One region of the Lysinibacillus sp. JNUCC 51 genome, then DNA from elsewhere that is predicted to be linked to it. Evidence: riboswitches for the same ligand, from Rfam matches in the RefSeq annotation. Region 1 holds a riboswitch; each other region holds the start of a gene.
What was found. A riboswitch is a leader RNA that binds a small molecule or an ion and turns the genes downstream of it on or off. The one in region 1 is predicted to bind thiamine pyrophosphate.

Region 1 (7,323 bases):
AACTGTGCGCTTTGTAGCTGTCGCTTTGCTTTCGCTACAGAAAACATTTGCCGCTGACGCTTCGCTTTCGCGCAGAGCAGAGCTTCCTGGGGGCGTCCGATGAGCCGCTTCGCCGCGCTGCAGGGTCTCGGGCCAACAGATGTTTTTTGCGCGAAAGCGTAGTGCTAACGCAGCGTCAGCAGCACCGATGTTGGTCACGAAGGCGTTATCACAGGACGTGATGGTTTTAGCCTTCGTTCCTCTATCGCTGATCCCCTAGGAGTCGCCCAGCCTCCACTCCAATCAACTTATATATGGTATAAACTTTAACAAATATCATGCGCAACTTTTAGTAATGAGCCCAGTTTATGGGTAAATCACCACCGAATTGAAGTTTTACTTTATCCCGCTTTAACGGTCAGTAAATGTCTTTCCTCGCTCTAAATGAAGATTGTAGTCGACATAGCAGACGATTAACTGACCGTAAAAGCCCGATTGGTTCAACTAACAATCAGTGGAAAAATAACCCACTGATTGAAGTTTTACTTTATCCCGCTTTAACGGTCAGTAAATGTCTTTCCTCGCTCTAAATGAAGATTGTAGTCGACATAGCAGACGATTAACTGACCGTAAAAGCCCGATTGGTTCAACTAACAATCAGTGGAAAAATAACCCACTGATTGAAGTTTTACTTTATCCCGCTTTAACGGTCAGTAAATGTCTTTCCTCGCTCTAAATGAAGATTGTAGTCGACATAGTAGACGATTAACTGACTGTAAAAGCCCGATTGGTTCAACTAACAATCAGTGGGAAAATAACCCACTGATTGAAGTTTTACTTTATCCCGCTTTAACGGTCAGTAAATGTCTTTCCTCGCTCTAATGAAGATTGTAGTCGACATAGCAGACGATTAACTGACCGTAAAAGCCCGATTGGTTCAACTAACAATCAGTGGAAAAATAACCCACTGATTGAAGTTTTACTTTATCCCGCTTTAACGGTCAGTAAATGTCTTTCCTCGCTCTAAATGAAGATTGTAGTCGACATAGTAGACGATTAACTGACCGTAAAAGCCCGATTGGTTCAACTAACAATCAGTGGGAAAATAACCCACTGATTGAAGTTTTACTTTATTGTATGTAAAAAAAGATGCTGCTACAACTAAAACATCTCGTCTTGTTGTTACAGCATCCATAACATTATTTCACTTTTTGTTTTTGTTTTTTAGGCTTTTCCTCTAGCAATTCAAGGCTAGACGATTCAGCATCTTCTAAATGCTCTGTGTCTAATATATTAGTTAAATGTAGGCCACGTTTTTTTGCCTCACGTTCAATATGTGCTAGTGTTTCTTGCAGCACCTGTACACGAGCATATTTTTTATCGTCTCCTGGTATTAGAACCCATGGAGCACTTTTCTTATCGGTCTTCTCAAACATTTCATTGGCAGCTTCTATATACTGAGGTGTTTTTTCACGATTTCGCCAGTCTTCATCTGTTAGCTTCCAAGACTTATATGGATCCTCTTCACGTTCATTAAAACGTTTAAGCTGCTCCTCATCAGATACTTGAAGCCAAAACTTAATAACAATATAATCTCCTGCTGTTAAAATCTTTTCAAAATTATTAATTTCTTCGTATGCACGAGACCACTCTTCATTCGTTGCAAATCCTTCAATACGCTCAACTAATACACGACCATACCATGAGCGATCAAAAATAGCGATTTGCCCATGTTGTGGCAGCTTTCGCCAAAAACGTTGTAAATAATTGTAGCGTAGCTCATGAGGCTGAGGTGCTGAAATTGGATGTACGACATAGCCACGTGGATCAACACGTTCAATTAGACGCTTAATAGCGCCACCCTTACCTGCAGCATCCATACCTTCAAATACTAGAATTAGCCCAATTTTATTGTTTAATAAAAACTGTTGAGCATTTAACATTTCATATTGGAGTACTTTTAACTTCTTTTTATACAACTTCTTATCCAGTTTAACTGATAAATCTAGATCGTTTAAATTTTGAGTCATTAAAACTTCACTCCTTACATTTGAATATTCCCATTGTACTAAAGAAATATATGGATAACTATTCAAATGGTAAATTGTAGATATTTTTAACGAAACAACGCGATACATTGTTGAAAATTTCCGTTATAATGAAAATATAATATTACAGTCCTATACTTATTTGTCTTTTCCTTATACAATTTAACACGAAGGGAGAGAAATCATGCCTCGATTTTTTTTGATGACAATAACTTTTATTGTCTCACTCATCCTAACCTTTTCATCCTATTTCATGAAAATAAACGATCACTCTTTTTTAGAGATTTTAAATCGTTTTCCAGTTATATTTGCACCGTTTAATGTTAGTTATATGATTTGGATTGTAGTTTACATGTTACTTGGTTATTGGTTAGTCATTAATCTAAAAAAGACATCTATTAAACAGACTGTTCTCTTCAGTAGCATATGTATCATGCAGGCGTTAGCAATTGTTGTTTGGCATCACGAACTATTTATCATGTCAATTATCAGTACGTTTGTTTTAGTCATGTATTTGTTAAAGTTGTACAAAACGTACCCTCTCAGCAATAATTCACTTACAGGTCGTATTCCCTTTTCGGTTTATTTAGCATGGGTTACATTTAGCCTGATGACAAATGTAAGCTTTACGCTAACATCTTATCAATGGAATGGTCTTGGCCTTAGTGATCCACTTTGGGCAGTTATTTTACTGACGATTGGAGCAGCAATAGCGCTACATATTCGATTTCATTATTTTGATATTATCTATCCAAGTGTATTTATCTGGTCCTATATTGGGGTCGCATTACATAATGGTTTTGATGAGCTACTTGTGTCAACTGCAGCCTTATTTTTATGTGGAGTGTTACTTGTCGGTATATTATTTATTAAAAAAAATCCTGCCAACCAAAAATAAATTGGTTAGCAGGATTTTTAGCTTTTTATTGTTCATCTAGTGAAGTTAAAATAATTGGTTTGTCTTTAGTGACGATAATTGAATGCTCAATTTGAGCAACTAATGATTTGTCTGGCGTAACGAATGTCCAGCCATCACCAGCCTCTACAATATGCTCAGCTTTCGCTGAGATAAATGGCTCGACAGCAAGCACCATGCCTTCTTTCATAATTGTCGAATCCCATGCATCATAGTAATTTAAAATATGATTTGGCTCATCGTGTAAAGAACGACCTAAACCATGTCCTGTTAGGTTCATAATCACTGTTAAATCATTAGCATATGCTTCACGCTCAACAGCTTTACCGATTTGGTTTAATTTCGATCCAGCTTTTACTTTTGTCATCGCACGGTCGAAAGCACTTTTAGCTACGCGACAAAGCTTTTCTTTATCCTCATAGCCTTCACCAACTACAAATGAAATGCCAGTATCAGCAAAGTAGCCATTTAGTGACCCAGATACGTCTATATTTACGATATCGCCCTCTTCAATCACACGTGTACCCGGAATACCATGTGCAACTTCCTCATTTACACTAATACATGTGTATCCTGGGAAATCATATTCCCCTTTAGGTCCAGAAATAGCTCCTGCTTCAGCAAACATACGGCCTGCAATTTCATCTAGTTCAAGTGTTGTTACACCTGGTTTTGTAGCAGCTTTCATTTCCTCACGAATTTCAGCACAAATACGGCCGATTTTTTTAAAAGCTTCAATCTCTTCTTGCGTTTTTACAATCATTTTTAACGTCCCTTTCATCTAATGTCTACTATTTAATATAACATAACTTTCTATGCATAAAACGCCAAACGCTTTAAATATTATATGCCACCTTAAATTGTAAAGTGCTGAAAAACAAGCTACTCAGCAAAGCGTGGGGTTGATTTCCGTTCCGACTGGGCGCTTCATGGGGGCGTCCAATGAGCCGCTTCGCTTCGCTGAAGGGTCTCCGGGCCAACAGATGTTTTTTGCGCGAAAGTGAAGCGGCAGCAAAAGGGGTTCATCTGCGCGAAAGCGAAGCGGCGGCGGTAACAGCAACGATGTTGGTCACAAATGTGTTATCACAGGACGTGATGGTTTTAGTCTTCGTTCCTCTATCGCTGATCCCCAAGCAGTCGCCCAGCCTCCACTCTAATCAACTTATATACTACTTTTCAATCAACTGTCATCACTAAAGATGGATGTTTTAGTTTTAAATTTAATAATAATAAAACCCTCCACTCATGTGAAGGGCGTAATAGTTATGATTTTCGTTTCATTAATTGAGGTGCTGCCGTAAATAGCAGAACACCAACAATTGCTGTTAAAATCGTAGCTGGTAGCATATATGTTCCATTATAGATGATTGAATAAATCCACGCATTTTGATCGCCAGCATACTCTGAGAAAAATACAGCGCCCGCAATGGTATGAGCTGCATAACGTAAAAAGCCAGCTAATACCGTTCCTAAAATAATATAAAGCGCCATTTTCATTTTGTTTAAATCTTTGGCTGCATCTAGCACTGGTCGGCGAACAACAGCCGCCAAGCCTACTACTGTAAAGGCAACACCATAATCAAGTAATCCTTGTAGCCAATGTATAATATAGGCGCCAAACATTGTTTGCATAACACCAATAAGTAAACCCGTTGTCAGACCTGGAATAAGGCCCCAGCGGAATGCTATTAAAATTATTGGTACCATCACTAGACTAACAGAGCCACCTTGTGCCCATACTTTAAAGGAAACCTGATCTAGCACAAGGCCAATCGCTGCGAATATCGCAATCTCCACAAGCATTAAAAGTCTTTTATTGTCCATAAATATTCTCTCCTTTGTTCCGATGTAGGATACAAGAGCAGGAATAGAAATCAGCTAGCAAATATGTCCTTATTTGACATCCATAATGGTAAAAACGATGCCAGGACAGAGCCTCACATCGTAAAAGTGTCGGTTTCTATCCACATCCCTACGCAAGTGTTAACTTACAGGTTCGAAGAGTCAAAGCATTACGTGCCCAGTCTCAGCTGACATCATCAGCTCCCCTTGTGGTCGTTACATCTTAATTTATTTGAACAACCTCATTGTACGCAAACATTGTCATGATTACAACCTCTTCCAAATTTTTTTTGAAACTTTATCATTTTTCATGCGTAAATATTAAAAAAGGAGGTACTACTATGGAGAACCAAAAAATTTTATCTGCCTTTAGTTATCTCAGTATTTTATTCGCACCCTTTATTGTTCCATTAGTCGTTTACTTTGTCACAAAAGATAGCGACGTAAAGAGTCACTCTATCCGAGCACTTATTTCACATTTAATTCCAGTCGCATTCGGAATAATATTATTTGTAGTCTTTATTTTCTCAACTTTATCGTTCAACACCAATTTCGATCTAAATTCAGGTAGTAATAATTTTCTTATCATTTGGTTTGCTTCATTCGCAATTTACATTCTCATTTCATTAGGAGTAGTTATTTGGAATATTATTCAAGCTGTTCGCGTGATTCGATAAGTTTCATCTCAACTCACGTTGAACAGATAGTCTAAGGAGCTGTTATTTTGTGAAAGTATCTAAAGTTGTCAAAGTCGCCGTAAAATTAGCACCTATCGCTATCCCAATTGTAAAAAAAGTAATTGCTGCAAAGAAAGGAACTAATCCTAACATAACTAAAAAATGATAAAGAGGCGTATTTCCACACAATGGAAACACGCCTCCTTTTTTATTTTACTTCAAAATATGTTTGACTATGACCGTTCATTGCTTTTTCGACATGCAATACAGCGGGCATTGTAGCTTTTAACTCTGCAACGTGAGAAATAACTCCAATCATACGTCCAGAATCTTGTAAATCAATAAGCGTATCAATCGCCTTATTTAACGCTTCTTCATCGAGAGAACCAAAGCCCTCATCAATAAACATTGTCTCAATGCGAATATTACCTTGATAGCTTTGAATAACATCTGCCATCCCAAGGGCAAGACTTAAAGACGCATTAAACTTTTCTCCCCCTGATAATGTTTTCACATCTCGTAATTGATCCGTATAGGCATCATACACATCTAGTCCTAGCCCACTTTGCTTGGCATGCTTTTCTAAGCGATCTGAACGCCGCAGTTCAAACTGACCATTGGATAGATGATAAAGCCGGACATTTGCTGCATCTGTAATTTTATCTAAATAATTAATTTGAATATAACGCTCAAAGGACAGCTTTTTCTCATTCTGCCCATTTAGCATTGCATAAAGTTCCTTCACCCGTCCCGCTTCTTTTTCAAGTAAACGAATCTCCTGCTCGGTCCCCTCAACTTTTTCGATAAAGTCTGCACAAGCCTTCGCAAATCCTTCCATTTGTTGCAATACTTTAAAGGCTTCCTCATATGTGATACGAAGCATCTCTAACTTTTCTTCCATTGCCGTTAAATCTTGTTTCTCTTGCCCTTTAAGATGCTTCTCCCCCTCAGTAATTTGTACTCGTAATGAGTGGATTTGTAGTGCATAATCATTGCAAGCCTTCCGTAAAGCTTCTATTTGCTGCACGCTCCGCTTCCCTGTAGCAAATTCTTCATAGCTTTCAAAGCCTGCTTCCGTCATACTTACTGAAAATTGTTCCCGCTTTTCATCCATTTTCAGCTTTAATTCCTCAAAAGTCTGTTTCGCAATTTCTACGGTCATTCTAGCATTATTCGCTGCTTCCTTGGCAGATTGCAGATTTTGTTGACTGAGATTCCATGCTGCTTGTAATGCAACCTTTTGTGAACCTATATCAGTAATCGCCTGCTTCAATGCTTGTAGCGTCGTAAGATTTTCTGGAATATGCTTTTGCTGTTCTTCCACAATTGCTTGTTGTTTAGTCAATTCCTTCGTCTTCTCAGCTAAATATTGCTCTAGTTTTATTTGCTTTTCTTGTAGCTGCTCAATTCGTGTACGATGATCCTTTTGTTGCATACGTATATCAGACAATTGATTGCTCACTACTTTTAAGATTGTTATTTGTTGCTCTAAGTTTTGCAAGGAAGCTACAATTTGTGCTTGATTCGATTGATCAATCTCATTCTTCTCTAACTGTTCTAGCGCTTCTTGTAAAAGATGCTTTGTAGAATTCAAGAAAGCCTCTTTCTCTAAAAACTTGCGCTCATCAGTAGTAGCCTTTCCTCGTAAAGCTTCCACCTGTGCTAATTCGATCATCTCTAATTGCTCACGATGTGTTTCGAGATGCGTTGTACTACCACACACCGGGCAAGGCTCTCCATCCTTAAGTTGCTGCGCCAAAATACTTGCCTGACTCGCAATCCATTGCTGCTCCAGCTTTTTAAGAGCTTGCTTACTTTCTTGATGATGAACATTAGTAGTGGCTACATCCTGCTCAGCAGT
Region 2 (7,323 bases), 1.8 Mb from region 1:
TTTGTTATTATGTAGTACAAAAATGTACCAGTTAATCCGAGAATAAGGAGTAGTCCGCTCATATATATGGGGCGAATCCACTCTCCAATAATGATTAATAACGAAGATATAATCATTGCTCCGTACATAGTCAAGCTATTAAAAGCCATATAGGTGCTACGAGCGTTTGATGGGGCAAGTTCTCCTATCATCGCCTGTTTAATAGGGATATACATCAACTCACCAATTGTTCCAATAAACATGGCGATAAAAAGAAACAACAGGTTATTTGAAGAAGCAAAACACTAAAACATATTGAAAAAATTAGCATTCCTGTAACAAGAGTCCAGCGATCACTGCATTTTTTAAATAAGAATAATACAACACTTGATAAGAGAACTACAAGAATAGTATTCTCTGTTCGGAGAAAACCAAGCATTTTTGTGCCGTCCACGATGAAATCAATACCAAACAATGAAGCTGATTGCTGGGGTATATCTTTATCAAGACGAATCCCAATATAGTTCGATAAAGACTGTTCCAAGGTAAAGATCAAGATTGCTCCTAAAATATAAAACATAAACAGCTTATCTTTTAAAACGGTTGAATAGGTTTGAAACATCTCTACTAGTGAAAATTCTTTCTTATGAGTAGAAGAAGTCTTAGATGAAGGTTCTGGTAAGTAGGTTTCTGTGATAAAGAATATGGTCATGAATACAGATAGCAATGAAATTAGTGAAATCCCAATAAATAGCTCAAATAAGTAGTTTTTAAAAAGAAATGCGCCAATGATTCCTCCAATTGCAGTTGATAAATTCCCCAACCAGTAGCTAATTGTAAATACAAGCTTTCTCGACTCGGAATTAGTAACATCAATAATCATAGCTTGTGCGGCTGGCTGAAACATTCCTCCACAAAACATATTGATGATAAAGAATGCGGCAGAAATATATGGAAGGTTAAACCAAGGTGAATTACAAAGTGCTATAAACAGATACGAAAGCAATATACCAATTTAAGCATAAATCATTATTTTTTTTCGCCCAATTTTATCTGAAATATGCCCTCCGATAAATCCTCCAATGCCCCCGCTAATCACTATTATTATAAGAATAATACCCGTTTTAGTAGCTCCGATATTTTGAGTAAAATAAATTGCCAGAAAAGGTATAACAGCCATAGAAATAAGGCCGCCTAGAAATTGCATGACTAGGCGAAGTTTGATGTTGGGATGGATATCTCTCAATTTCATATAAATCACTCCTCGTATAATAAGTAAGCGCTTTTCCGATAAAGGAAGTGGTGGTCTCATTTACTCTTTTTATGTTTTCCTAATTGAGGCCTGCATAGCTAGGGGAGTCAAAAAGGAAATCATCCAAACTATTTTTCATGTGGAAAAAAATATTGTCTATAGATGCCGCCCAGTTTTTTGAGGTTCCTAATTTTATTGGGTACATGAGAAGGATGGAAAAGGCTTATGAATTAGAGATAGGTCCAAATAATCTTAGGGCTTGTCTCGTTATATCCTTCCACACCCTGTTTGTATACTCATCGATAAACGTTAAACGCATTCCGTTTAAAATGGATAGGTATGACTAAGTAATTAATGAAGGTGACTCTTCATAAAAGTAACCAAGCCTTTGACCTGCTTCAATAACCGGATAAATACAGTCTATGAATAATTTAACAAAATCATCTAGTTCTTTAAAAAGCTTTGGAAATCGTTCAGGTCTTGCAAGAACCTGTTGAATTAATCGTAGGTATTCACTTCTCGTTGCAAAAAGTTGCACATGACAATCTATCATTTTCTTAATTATTTCAAGAGGCTCACCTGTAAAGCGTTCTTCTATTTCAATAAAATATGGTTTGATTTCCTCCAAGGGTTCCAATATTGCCGCTTCATAAAGTTCTTCTTTTGAATTAAAATACGTAAATACGGTGCCAAAGCTAACTCCTGCTGCCTTAGCAATTTCGGCCACTTTTGTCATTTTCACTATATAATTTAATTGCGGCATTTAAAATTGTAGATCTTTTTCTTTTCTTTTTTTCATCATTAGTAAGTATCGAATTCATTTTGTTACTCCTTTCATAATAAATGATTGATTAATCAATCAAGTTTTATTGTAATTTGTTTCCATTGTCAATATAATAAAGGGTTTTTTTCTATATTTACAGGTAGTTAAAATATTTATGGCGCTTTCAGTAAATCGAGCCTTGTCATTTCCGGATAGGTATGGGTATAATAATCACGAAAAGTTCATATGGAAAGAATGTAGGGGGGCTGGTGTTGCCAGCTGAGATTGTGTCCGATAGACGCTGACCCTTTGAACCTGATTTGGCTCGTACCAGCGTAGGGAACATCTATTCAAAAAGTAAAAGTTTTTGATATTGTTTGCAAAACGTCTGGGAAGAATCCTAGGCGTTTTTTATGTTTTCAGACTTCGCTTTCTTCTGGTAAAAACATTCATCATTCATAAACACTTTCACATTACTTACTTGGAGGATTCAGCATGAAAAAATGGTTATTCATCCTGATGGCTGTACTTTTAACTTTAGTGGGCTGTAGCGAAAAAGAGGTTAAAAAGGATGCTAAAGGATTAACGAAAGTGTCAGTCGTTCTTGATTGGACACCGAACACAAATCATACAGGTTTATATGTAGCGAAAAAACTTGGCTACTTTAAGGAACAGGGCTTAGATGTTGATATTTTATTACCTGGCGAAACGGGAGCCGATCAGCTTGTGGCGTCTGGCAAGGCTCAGTTTGGAGTAAGTTATCAGGAAGGGATTACACAGGCACGTGTGCAGGATGTACCTTTAGTATCGATCGCAGCGATTATTCAACATAATACTTCTGGCTTCGCATCCACTGCATCAAAAGGCATTACGTCACCAAAGGATTTTGAAGGTAAAACATACGGTGGCTGGGGTGCACCACTTGAAAAGGCTGTACTACAATCACTAATGCAAACAAAAAATGCAGATATTAATAAGTTAGATATTGTCAATGCGGGAGATTTAGATTTCTTCACAATGATGAAAAAAGATATTGATTTTGCGTGGATTTATTATGCATGGACAGGTATTGAAGCAGAATTGCGTGGCGAAAAACTAAACATGCTATATTTAACAGATTATAGCGATCAGTTAGATTATTACACACCTGTACTTGCTACAAATGAAAAAATGATTAAGGATGATCCTGAGACGGTAAAAGCATTTGTCGCTGCTGCAGCAAAGGGTTATGAATATGCGATAAATCATCCAAAAGAAGCAGCTGATATTTTACTTGAAGCGGTACCTGATTTAGATAAGAACCTTGTCCATAAAAGTCAGGAATGGCTAGCAGATAAGTATCAAGACGACGCTGCACAATGGGGCGAGCAAAAGCTATCTGTTTGGGAAAACTACGCGAAATGGATGACAGATAACAAAGTTTTAGAGGGCGAATTTAACGCAAAACAAGCATTTACAAACGACTTTTTACCGAAAAAGGAGACGAAGTAGTATGGCAAACTCATTAATTAGTGTACAAATTATCCCGAAAACTGAAAAATATGAAGATGTTATCCCGTATGTCGATGCAGCGATTGCTGTTATAGACGCATCAGGGGTGAAATATGAAGTTCATCCGTTAGAAACGACAATGGAGGGCGAGCTATCGACTTTACTACAAATCATTGAAAAAATGAATGACAAGATGATTGAGCTTGGCGCTATCAATGTCATTACGCAAGTGAAAATTTTATATAAGCCATCAGGTATTACAATGGATACGCTAACGGAGAAATACCAGTGATGAAGCAAGCTGTTAAACAAGGAAGGACGATAATTTTTATCGCCTTCCTCTTATTCATATGGGAACTTATTGTCCGTTTTGCAGACGTGCCACATTGGCTATTGCCTACACCAAGTTCCATTTTGAAAGAAGGCTTTCAATCGTATGAGACGTTTGTGCCACATGCTTTAGCGACTATTCAATTAGCACTTCTAGGTCTTGCCATCGGAATATTATGTGGGCTAACGGTTGCCGTGCTATTACATCGTTTTACATTTGTGCGAGAGCTGTTTTATCCTATTCTCATTATGTCACAAAATGTCCCTGTGCTCGTCCTAGCACCGCTCTTAATCATTTGGTTTGGCTTTGGTTTATTGCCAAAGCTTATTATTATTTGTCTTGTGTGCTTTTTCCCAATTGTTATTTCGGCAATGGATGGCTTTCGTCAAACTTCGCCTGAACTCAAGCATTATTTTGAAATGATTGGGGCTACGAAAGCACAAACCTTTTGGAAGCTAGAATGGCCCTATGCGTACCCGGCGATTTTTTCAGGCATTAAGATTGCCGCAACGTATAGCGTTATGGGAGCTGTAATTGCGGAATGGTTGGGTGCGAAAAAGGGGATTGGTGTCTATATGACATTAGCACAATCTTCATTTCGAACAGATCGAGTGTTTGTAGCGATATTTGCCATCGTATTTTTAAGTTTATTATTATTTAGTGCTATTCAATTATTAGAAAAACTTGTTGTGAAGGGGAGAGGACGCCATGTTAAGCATTCAAAACATTGATAAATCCTTTGATGCTCTTCCGGTTATTCGCAATTTATCTTTTGAGGTGAAGGACGGGGAATTTGTTGCGATTATCGGTCCGTCAGGTAGTGGAAAAAGTACACTCTTTCAATTAATTGGTGGTGTTACTTCTATTGATAAGGGCGTTATTTTATTAAACGATACAGATATCCAGCAAAAAAGAGGGACGATTGGCTATATGCCTCAGCAGCCCTGCTTACTACCGTGGCGTACGATATTAGAAAACGTCGCGATTGTCGAGGAGCTTCATCGAAAACCAAATGTTGAACTTGCCAAGGAATGGTTAGATAAAGTAGGGCTCGCAGCGTTTGAACATGCGTATCCTAATGAGCTGTCGGGCGGTATGCAACAGCGGGTATCGTTTATTCGCGCAATTGTCAGTAATAAGCCCATTTTATGCTTAGATGAACCGTTTTCTGCACTGGATGAGTTTACAAGGCTTGAAATGCAGGCGTGGCTATTATCGATATGGGAGAAAGATCGAAAATCTATATTGTTCGTTACACATAGTATTGAGGAAGCTCTCTTTTTAGCTGATCGAATTATCGTACTCACGAAACGTCCGGCGACGGTTAAAAAGGAAATGATAGTACCTTTTGCAAGGCCACGACAAGAAGAAATTCGCCATTCCGCTACATTTACGGCTTTGAAGCAACAGTTGTTCACGTATTTAAAAGAAGAAAAGGATGAGGCGAATGTTGATTGATGCACATATTCATTTAGATCAGTATAAGGAACAAGACATACCAACTTTGCTTGAGGAAGCTGAACATGTCATTGCGGTTAGTATGAATCTTCCATCGTGCGAGAGGACGTTAAAGCTGTCAAAAGCTTTTACGAAGGTAAAGGCAGCGTTTGGCTTTCATCCTGAACAACCGTTACCTAGTGTTGCGGAGGAAGAGATGTTATTCAAGTGGATACGCCAACACTCAGATGAAATGGTGGCGATTGGAGAGGTAGGGTTGCCTTATTATTTGAGGCAGGAGAAGGCGATTGATGATCGTCCGTATGTGGCATTGTTAGAACGGTTTATAATATTGGCGAAGGAATTAAATAAACCAATTGTGTTACATGCTGTTTATGAAGATGCGGGGATTGTTTGTGATTTGCTAGAAAAACATCAAGTAACGAAAGCGCATTTCCATTGGTTTAAAGGCGATGAGGTAGTGATTGAACGGATGATTTCTAATGGATATTTCATTTCTGTGACGCCTGATTGTACGTATGAGACTGAGATTCAACAGCTTCTTAAAAAATATCCAATCGAACTGATAATGGTAGAAACAGATGGACCATGGCCTTTTGAAGGTCCTTTTGACAATAAGCGAACATCTCCGTGGATGATTGATCATTCCGTAGAGGTTATTGCATCGATAAAGGGGCTTACAACAAAGGAAGCGGCACGCATCATCACAAGAAATACGACAATATTTTATAATTTATAGTAAAAAACACAGCTGTTCTATTAAAGAGTAGCTGTGTTTTTTTTAAGGGTTGTTTTTTTAAAGATTGTTGTTATCTAACTAACTAGGTAGTATAGGTATTATTTGGTTTTTAAGTTATAATATAGATGTAATTAGGGTGAGATTTTTCATCTATAGAAGGAGCCGAATTATGAAGTTAACGAAAATAGCATATACAGGATTATTTGTAACTGTTTTATTAACAGGATGTACGAAGGAAGAAACTAAAATCGAAGAGGTAAAACCGGAAGAATCTAAAATTGAAAAAGTAAAGCCGGAAGAAACTAAAGTCAACAACGCGAAGCTGTGGAAGGATGTTTCAACCCCCGAAGGCTTTAACGATTATGGAATCGAACCAACTTTAGAAGCTTGGATTGCCTATCACGCTAAAGATATTACCAAAACAACCGACGTGAACGAATATTATCCGAAGGCAGATAGACTCACTTCTGAAATGAAATATTTTCGGGTTCAAGGCGATGACCTTCAAAAGGACTTTGAAAACCTGAATGTTCTTCAAATTTGGATGGGACATCTTGAGTATGTTTTATCGAGACCGGACACGCCAGATTCTGATAGACCAAGGTTTAATAACGACTTAAAACAGACTTTCAAGTATTTCACTGAATTACTTCACGATCTCGACATTATAATAAATTACGATGGAAAGGGCGAAACATTCGGGCTTACACGCCAATTAGACGGGAACAAGGTTAAAGAATTGGAATCGTACCTCTATGGGAATGGTAACCCCTATCAAAATAACGCGTATTAAGGTCACATCTATTGGGGGATTATTATTTTGGATTACTGGCAAGGTATGATGCTGTATTTGAATGGTGGTTTACTGAAAATCAAAAGACAAAAGGCAAGTTGATCTACATAATGTGTAGAAGCAACTTGCTTTTTAATTTTTAACAGCAACAATCTATACGAAAACAGCCTTTATAAAATGCCAGAATCGCTGATGAAAATAATAAAAAGAACGTCCACTTTTAAGAGAAAGTTTAAAAAATGATCTATTTATTAACTCAACTTTCGTAGAGCAAAATAGGAAGGCAAGCCCTGATATAGCCTTGCAAACTATCCAAGACCCTCTCCTAAAGAGATTGCGCCACTGCAACAAACCTTTTTACCCCTTCTCTTAGTTGTTTTTCATTTGTGTAAGAATAGCTTAAACGTATCCAGGATGAAAGTTGTTTTAATGGATCACAAACTTGACCTGGCACAAAGGATATAGATTGTTCAATACTTTTGGTTAATAATAATTCAGTTGAAAGTTTATCTGGGAG
Region 3 (7,323 bases), 890 kb from region 1:
TGGCTATGAGTTAACTATGAAGTACATTGACCGAGCATAAAAACAGCACTACTATAGGAGAGGGAGGGGGGACATCGCTATGGTGTATCTCGGTATGATATTTTTTCAAATTGTAGCTCCGATTTTAGTGCTTCTAGTGCTTGGTGCAGTTTTACAAAAGAAATTCCGCTTTAATTTAAAGGCATTATCTCAACTTATTACATATTGCTTCATGCCAGCAGCTGTTTTTGTGAATTTATATGAAACGAGTATAGAGCTGTCTGTGCTTGGGGAAGTTGCGTTATTTATTCTACTCTTTATCGGAAGCCAAATGGTGCTTAGTCACTTTCTAGTAAAGGGACTCGGTTTAGAAAAAACAGAGGCGGCAGTGTTTAAAAATAGTGTTGTCCTAATTAATTCAGGTAACTATGGTATTCCGGTGGCACAAATGATTTTCGTGACCCAGCCGATTGGAGTAGCGATTCAGGTCATTCTCGTTATATTTCAAAATATGACGACCTATACTTACGGCTTGTACAATTTAATTTCTTCAACAAAATCGGGCATGTCTATTTTGAAAGACTTCCTCAAAATGCCTATAATTCATGCACTTATTATTGGTGTTGCCATGAACTATTTTAATATCGCTATTCCGCAGTTTGTAAAAATTCCAATAGACCATGTGGCAGATGGCTTTATCGCTGTTGCATTAATAACTTTAGGGGCGCAACTATCACAGCTTGAAATCAAATCCATGTTTAATAAGCTTGTATTCATTAGTTGTTTTACACGACTAATCATAGGGCCAGCTGTAGCATTGTTAATCATTTTTGCGCTTGGTCTTGATGGTGTCGTGGCACAATCACTTTTTATAGCTAGTTCGTTCCCGACATCAAGAAATAGCTCTAGTCTGGCATTAGAATATGACGTAGAATCGGCAACTGCTGCACAAACTGTTTTGTTTTCAACGATTGTGAGCTGTATTACAGTGACGATTGTGATTTACGTAGCGGAGCTGTTGTTCACCTAACTGCTGGGTGTTATTCGGAATAAGATAGGGTGACAGCCCATCTTGAGTAAGTGGCTATCCTTCTGATATTTTAAAATAGGCTAATCATTAAAAAGTTAGGGATCATATGTTTAAAAACGTATTTAATGTAAATAGTTTGATTGGAGTGGAGGATGGGTGACTCCTTGGGGATTAGCGAATAGAGGAACGAAGGCTAAAATCATCACGTCCTGTGATAACGCCTTCGTGACCAACATCGTGTTGGCCCGAGACTCTGGAGCGAAGCGAAGCGGCTCATCGGACGCCCCCAGGAAGCTCTGCTCTGCGCGAAAGCGAAGCGACAGCAACAAAGCGCCCAGCCGGAACGGAAATCAACCACACGTTTTAATGATAAGCCAAAAATAATCAAATGAAGCTTCCATCTCTTAGCAATATCTGCTACACTATCATCAAACTTAATAGTATTAACTAGGGGAGTCTGATGAGTCAGGCTGAGAGGGAAACGCATAGAGGTTTCTTGACCCTTTGGACCTGATCTGGCTCATACCAGCGTGGGAAAGTTAACCATTATTGCAACCATGTTATTTGCAATAACTATACCTTTACATTCTTAGCCGGATCCAAATTTTTTTTTGGATTCGGCTTTTGTCTTCATTCAGCGAAAGAGTCCTATCTTTGAAGGTGATGAGATGAATGTGGTTAAGATTCCTTATCAGTGGGTGCCAAACACCTGCTGAAAATAGAGGAACTCAGTCTAAGAACGCCAAGTCCTGTGGCAACGACTGAGTGACCAACATCATGCTGCTGACGCTATGCTTTCGCGCAAAAAACATCTGTTGGCCTAAAGCCTCCGGCGGATGTCACGGATTTTCAAAGGAATGAAATGTGCGGGCACAATTACGCCAAGGCGAAATTGATTTTCTGTTGGGGTGAGCTAGATTCGGTCCTTGTATAAATGTAAAAGGGAGCGAAGTAGTTTATGACAACAGTTAGCGACAAGAATATTACGATTATGTCAAGTTTTGAAGGAAGTAAAAAAGTTTATGTAGAAGGTTCTCGACCAGATATTTTAGTGCCAATGCGTGAAATTGGTCTAAGTCCAACGACAGGAAGCTTCGGTGAAGAGGAAAATGCGCCAGTACGTGTTTATGATACGAGTGGCCCGTACACTGATCCTGCTTATAAAGTGGATATTACGAAAGGATTGCCAGCTTTACGTAGTGCATGGATCAAAGAACGCGGTGACGTTGAAGAATACGAAGGTCGAACTATCAAGCCAGAAGATAATGGATTCCGCAAAGCGGATGATCCACGAATGAATGAAAATGTTTTTCCGGATTTATCTAGAAAGCCTTTGCGTGCGAAGAAAGGTAAAAATGTAACACAGCTTCACTATGCACGAAAGGGAATTATTACTCCAGAAATGGAATTTGTGGCGATTCGTGAAAATATGGATCCAGAATTTGTGCGTTCAGAGATCGCGGCAGGACGTGCTATTTTGCCATCAAATATTAATCACCCTGAGGCTGAGCCAATGATTATTGGACGTAACTTCCACGTGAAAATTAACGCCAATATTGGAAATTCAGCGGTGTCATCCTCTATTGCAGAAGAGGTAGAGAAAATGACGTGGGCTACACGCTGGGGTGCTGATAACATTATGGATTTATCTACTGGTAAGCATATTCATACGACACGTGAATGGATTATCCGTAATGCCGCGGTGCCAGTAGGGACAGTGCCGATTTATCAAGCGCTAGAAAAAGTAAATGGTGTGGCAGAGGATTTAACGTGGGAGGTGTATCGTGATACGTTAATCGAACAGGCTGAGCAAGGTGTTGATTACTTCACGATTCATGCAGGGGTATTGCTACGCTATGTGCCATTAACGGCTAATCGTGTAACAGGCATAGTGTCTCGTGGGGGCTCGATTATGGCGCAGTGGTGTTTATATCACCATCAAGAGAGCTTCTTATATACTCATTTTGAGGAAATCTGCGAAATTATGAAAACCTATGATGTTGCCTTCTCTTTAGGTGATGGTTTACGTCCGGGTTCAATAGCAGATGCAAATGATGAGGCTCAATTTGCAGAGTTGGAAACGCTAGGGGAATTAACGCAAATTGCCTGGAAGCATGATGTACAGGTGATGGTAGAAGGACCAGGGCATGTACCGATGCATCTTATTAAAGAGAATATGGACAAGCAGTTAGAGGTGTGTAAGGAAGCTCCTTTCTATACTTTAGGGCCACTGACAACAGATATTGCTCCTGGCTATGACCATATTACATCGGCAATTGGTGCTGCGATGATAGGTTGGTTTGGTACGGCAATGCTATGTTATGTGACGCCTAAAGAGCATCTAGGCTTACCAAATCGTGAGGATGTTCGTGTAGGAGTTATTACGTATAAAATTGCTGCACACGCTGCAGATTTAGCGAAAGGGCATCCGGGAGCACAGCAGCGTGACGATGCACTCTCTAAGGCGCGCTTTGAATTCCGCTGGCGCGATCAATTCAATCTTTCGTTAGATCCAGAGCGTGCAGTCGAATACCATGATGAAACGCTGCCTGCAGAAGGGGCAAAAACTGCGCACTTCTGTTCAATGTGTGGACCTAAGTTTTGTAGTATGAGAATCTCGCAGGATATCCGTAATTATGCAAAAGATCAAGACCTAAATACGACTGAAGCGATCCACAAAGGTATGCAGGAAAAGGCTGAGGAATTTAAAAAGGCAGGCAGTCAAATTTATCAATAATTATCAAAGGGCTTGTGTCTATCAAATTAGGCACAAGCTTTTTTGTCGTTAAGATAAAAAAGCTCCATGTGAAGTTGTGCCCTTCACATGGAGTAGAAAGTTGGATTTGGATATCAATAATAGTGGAAAATTAGACGTTAGTTGGTTGTTTTACGTATGGGTTTGAAAGATCTACGCCTTCTAATGAAAGACCCATAGCTTTTGCTACCCCTTCACCATATGCTGGATCAGCTAAATAGCAGTGAAGGATATGACGACGTTTGATGAACTCTTCAACTGACGCCATATCATTAGCAGTATTTTCGAATAGGCGTTGTTGCTCTTCGGCAGTCATTAGGCGGAATAATTTACCTGGTTGCTCGAAGTAGTTGTTGTCGTCTTCACGGAAGTCGTGGATACCAGCATTACCGTCAATACGTAATTCAGGCTCTTTGTAGTCTAGATTATGCTCCCATTCACCATAGCTATTTGGTTCATAGCCTAAAGTTGAACCAAGGTTGCCATCGAAACGCATAGCACCATCGCGGTGGAACGTACGGAATGGGCATTTTGGTGCGTTTACAGGAAGCATGTAGTGGTTCACACCTAAACGGTAGCGTTGTGCATCCGCATATGCAAAGATACGACCCTGTAACATTTTGTCTGGCGAGAAGCTGATACCAGGGATAATGTTAGAAGGGGCAAATGCAGCTTGCTCAACTTCAGCAAAGTAGTTGTCCGGGTTTTTATTTAACTCGAATTCACCCACAGGAATTAATGGGAAGTCTTTTTTATACCATACTTTTGTTAGATCAAATGGGTTATATGGTAATTTACGAGCTTGCTCCTCTGTCATTACTTGAATGTACATTTTCCATTTAGGGAAATCGCCTTTATCAATTGCATCATATAGATCGCGTTGTGAAGATTCGCGGTCGTTACCGATTACTTCATTAGCCTCAGCGCCAGTTAAGTTTTTAATGCCTTGCTCTGTGCGGAAGTGGAATTTAACCCATACACGCTCATTTTCAGCATTAATAAAGCTATAAGTATGAGAACCGAAACCATGCATATTGCGGTATCCAGCCGGAATACCACGGTCAGACATAACGATAGTTACTTGGTGAAGTGCCTCTGGTAATGAAGTCCAGAAATCCCAGTTTGAATTAGCGTTTTTCATATTTGTACGTGGGTCACGTTTTACTACGTGGTTTAAATCTGTAAAGTGTAAAGGATCACGGAAGAAGAATACAGGTGTGTTGTTACCAACTAAATCCCAGTTACCTTCTTCAGTATAGAACTTAAGTGCAAAGCCACGAATATCGCGCTCAGCATCTGCTGCACCACGCTCACCTGCAACTGTGGAGAAGCGTGCAAACATTTCAGTCTTTTTCCCAACTTCTGAGAAGATTTTTGCTTTTGTATATTTAGTAATATCATGCGTTACAGTGAAAGTACCGAATGCACCTGAACCTTTAGCGTGCATACGACGTTCAGGAATAACTTCACGGTTGAAGTTTGCTAATTTCTCAACTAGCCATACATCCTGAAGTAATAGAGGACCACGAGGACCTGCTGACATTGAATCATGGTTGCTTACTACTGGAGCGCCACCTGCTGTTGTAAATCGACGGCTACGATTATTTTCGTTTGTCATATTAGTTTACCTCCTGAAGAAAAAATTGTGAGTCAAACTCTTCATCAATAACTATAACAAATACAAACTAGAATTGCTAGTAAATTATAATTATTATTGTTAAAGAATTTATATATTAAGATATAAACTATAAATATATGCTAGATTTAAAGGGCTTATGAATAACTTTTACCAAAAATCTAGCTTTTTTAAACCATTTTCGAGAATTACTTAAAAATAAGTTATGGAGAAGAGGGCAATCGAGAATAAAAGAAATTAAAATGAACTCTTTCGTTTATTTATTCTTATTGAAAATGGAATATGATAATTGAAAAAAGTAATTAATTACAGTAACAGTGAATCACTCTTTGGGAATCACCAGCTATCGTTGAGATTCCGAAAAGATAAAGCCTTCATCTACTATGCTTTCGCACAAGCTCCCAGCTGGAACGGAAATCACCCTCATGTTACGTTTTACGATAACGATGAGGGGTAATTCCGATGTGCTGTTTAAAAATTTTAATGAAGTAATTCGAATCATCGAAACCATTTAAATATGCAATTTCGCTAATAGCAAAATCTGTTTCTACAAGCATCTTTGTGGCATTTTGAATTCGGACCTGCTGTAGATAGCGTTTAAATGGCAAGCCTTGCTTCTTTGAAAAAATCGTACTTAAATAATTGGGGCTAATCCCTAATTTATGGGCAACGAAAGGTAAAGATAACCCGCTATCCTGAAATTGCTGGTCGATTATTTCTATGGCCAGCTCTACATAGTCAGCCCGTTTTTCTATTCGTGCCTCATTAGCTAATTCAATTAGTCTTTGTGTAAATGAGATGATGCCATTTAGAATGGTATAAAATATAGGATGCTCGATAATTAAATGAAAAAGCTGACGGTAATTTTGTTCAATAGCAGCTTTCTCATGTAATTTATACTTCAGCATAAAGCGCCGAATTTGCGCCAAAACACTCGTTAGATGAATACGTAAGTCATCTTGCTTGTAATAAACTCCTTCATTAGATAGTCGATATAAAAATGCTTTGACGGCTTCGATATTCCCGTCCTCTAAACTACTTATTAGTAATTGCTGCTCTTCAGGCGTTAGTAATGGATCGAAGGTCTGTGTCTCCAATTGTTTACTAGCATAAAAAATATGTCCATAGCCTTCGTAAAAGCTTTGATGAAGTGCACGTTTTGTTAAGGTATACATATTCTTCATGGTGGTCGGTTCCCCATCATAAACCCCAATATTTAAAGAGCTATTATTTGTTAATCGCCATTCCTTCATTAATGTACGAACATCCTTCTCTAAATCATTCGTTTGGAATAGACATACAATTTTTTCTGATAAAGGATAAATTCTCATACTAGAATAAATAGGAGTTTGCTGAAGCCAGTTGTATAGTTTGTTAAACATTTCGGAATGCTCAGGCTCGATCATTGTGAAATGTATATTTGTTTCTAGGGAACTAGTTTTACTATCTAAAAATAATTGATAGTAAAAGGATTCATCTGTAGCTTCTTGATACACTGCTTCTGCTTTGGTTGTCCGAAGAGAAATAGCAGTGAGCTTTTGCTTTAATACTTCTAAATCAATTGGTTTAACGAAGAGATGTGCGACCTGTAAATCAATTGCCTTTAATGCATTTTTAAACAAGGGCTCTGTCGTCATAGCTAAAATAGTCCCTGAATGCTTTTGTAAAACGCGATAAAGTGCAATTAAACGATTATTTGAGAATAGGTCAATATTTAGCAGTATCACCTCAGGCTCAAACTGTTGAATACTTTGAAGTGCCTCATTAATAGTCGTACCTATTTCTATAGTTACATCCCCAGGGAAATATGTATGTAAAAACCAACGAATTCCTGAAAGGTCAGTAGAGTCCCTGTCAATTAATAACAATTTCAAAACTGTAAACCTCCTTAAAATTATCTAGTTTCGTATAAAAATACTATTA

Region 2: another riboswitch for thiamine pyrophosphate. It lies ahead of JNUCC51_RS23805 (ABC transporter substrate-binding protein); the one in region 1 lies ahead of thiT (energy-coupled thiamine transporter ThiT).
Region 3: another riboswitch for thiamine pyrophosphate. It lies ahead of thiC (phosphomethylpyrimidine synthase ThiC); the one in region 1 lies ahead of thiT (energy-coupled thiamine transporter ThiT).

What each region holds. Positions count from the first base shown of each region.
Region 1 covers NZ_CP065545.1:3,093,361-3,100,683, reverse strand. The annotation lists gene JNUCC51_RS14970 (polyphosphate kinase 2 family protein) at 1,179-2,009, opposite strand; gene JNUCC51_RS14965 (TspO-related membrane protein) at 2,212-2,925, shown strand; gene map (type I methionyl aminopeptidase) at 2,951-3,706, opposite strand; gene JNUCC51_RS14955 (hypothetical protein) at 3,886-4,140, shown strand; gene thiT (energy-coupled thiamine transporter ThiT) at 4,207-4,767, opposite strand; TPP riboswitch at 4,896-5,003, opposite strand; gene JNUCC51_RS14945 (magnetosome magnetite crystal formation protein family) at 5,127-5,462, shown strand; gene JNUCC51_RS24925 (hypothetical protein) at 5,512-5,628, shown strand; gene JNUCC51_RS14940 (SbcC/MukB-like Walker B domain-containing protein) at 5,671-7,323, opposite strand, start outside.
Region 2 covers NZ_CP065545.1:4,912,478-4,919,800, forward strand. The annotation lists gene JNUCC51_RS23785 (hypothetical protein) at 1-242, opposite strand, end outside; gene JNUCC51_RS23790 (MFS transporter) at 215-985, opposite strand; gene JNUCC51_RS23795 (hypothetical protein) at 995-1,231, opposite strand; gene JNUCC51_RS23800 (TetR/AcrR family transcriptional regulator) at 1,575-1,994, opposite strand; TPP riboswitch at 2,244-2,353, shown strand; gene JNUCC51_RS23805 (ABC transporter substrate-binding protein) at 2,490-3,485, shown strand; gene JNUCC51_RS23810 (thiamine-binding protein) at 3,487-3,777, shown strand; gene JNUCC51_RS23815 (ABC transporter permease) at 3,777-4,547, shown strand; gene JNUCC51_RS23820 (ABC transporter ATP-binding protein) at 4,525-5,274, shown strand; gene JNUCC51_RS23825 (TatD family hydrolase) at 5,264-6,013, shown strand; gene JNUCC51_RS23830 (hypothetical protein) at 6,183-6,806, shown strand; gene JNUCC51_RS23835 (aminotransferase-like domain-containing protein) at 7,132-7,323, opposite strand, start outside.
Region 3 covers NZ_CP065545.1:2,199,689-2,207,011, reverse strand. The annotation lists gene JNUCC51_RS10610 (AEC family transporter) at 80-1,009, shown strand; TPP riboswitch at 1,449-1,563, shown strand; gene thiC (phosphomethylpyrimidine synthase ThiC) at 1,968-3,746, shown strand; gene JNUCC51_RS10600 (catalase) at 3,877-5,382, opposite strand; gene JNUCC51_RS10595 (response regulator transcription factor) at 5,829-7,274, opposite strand.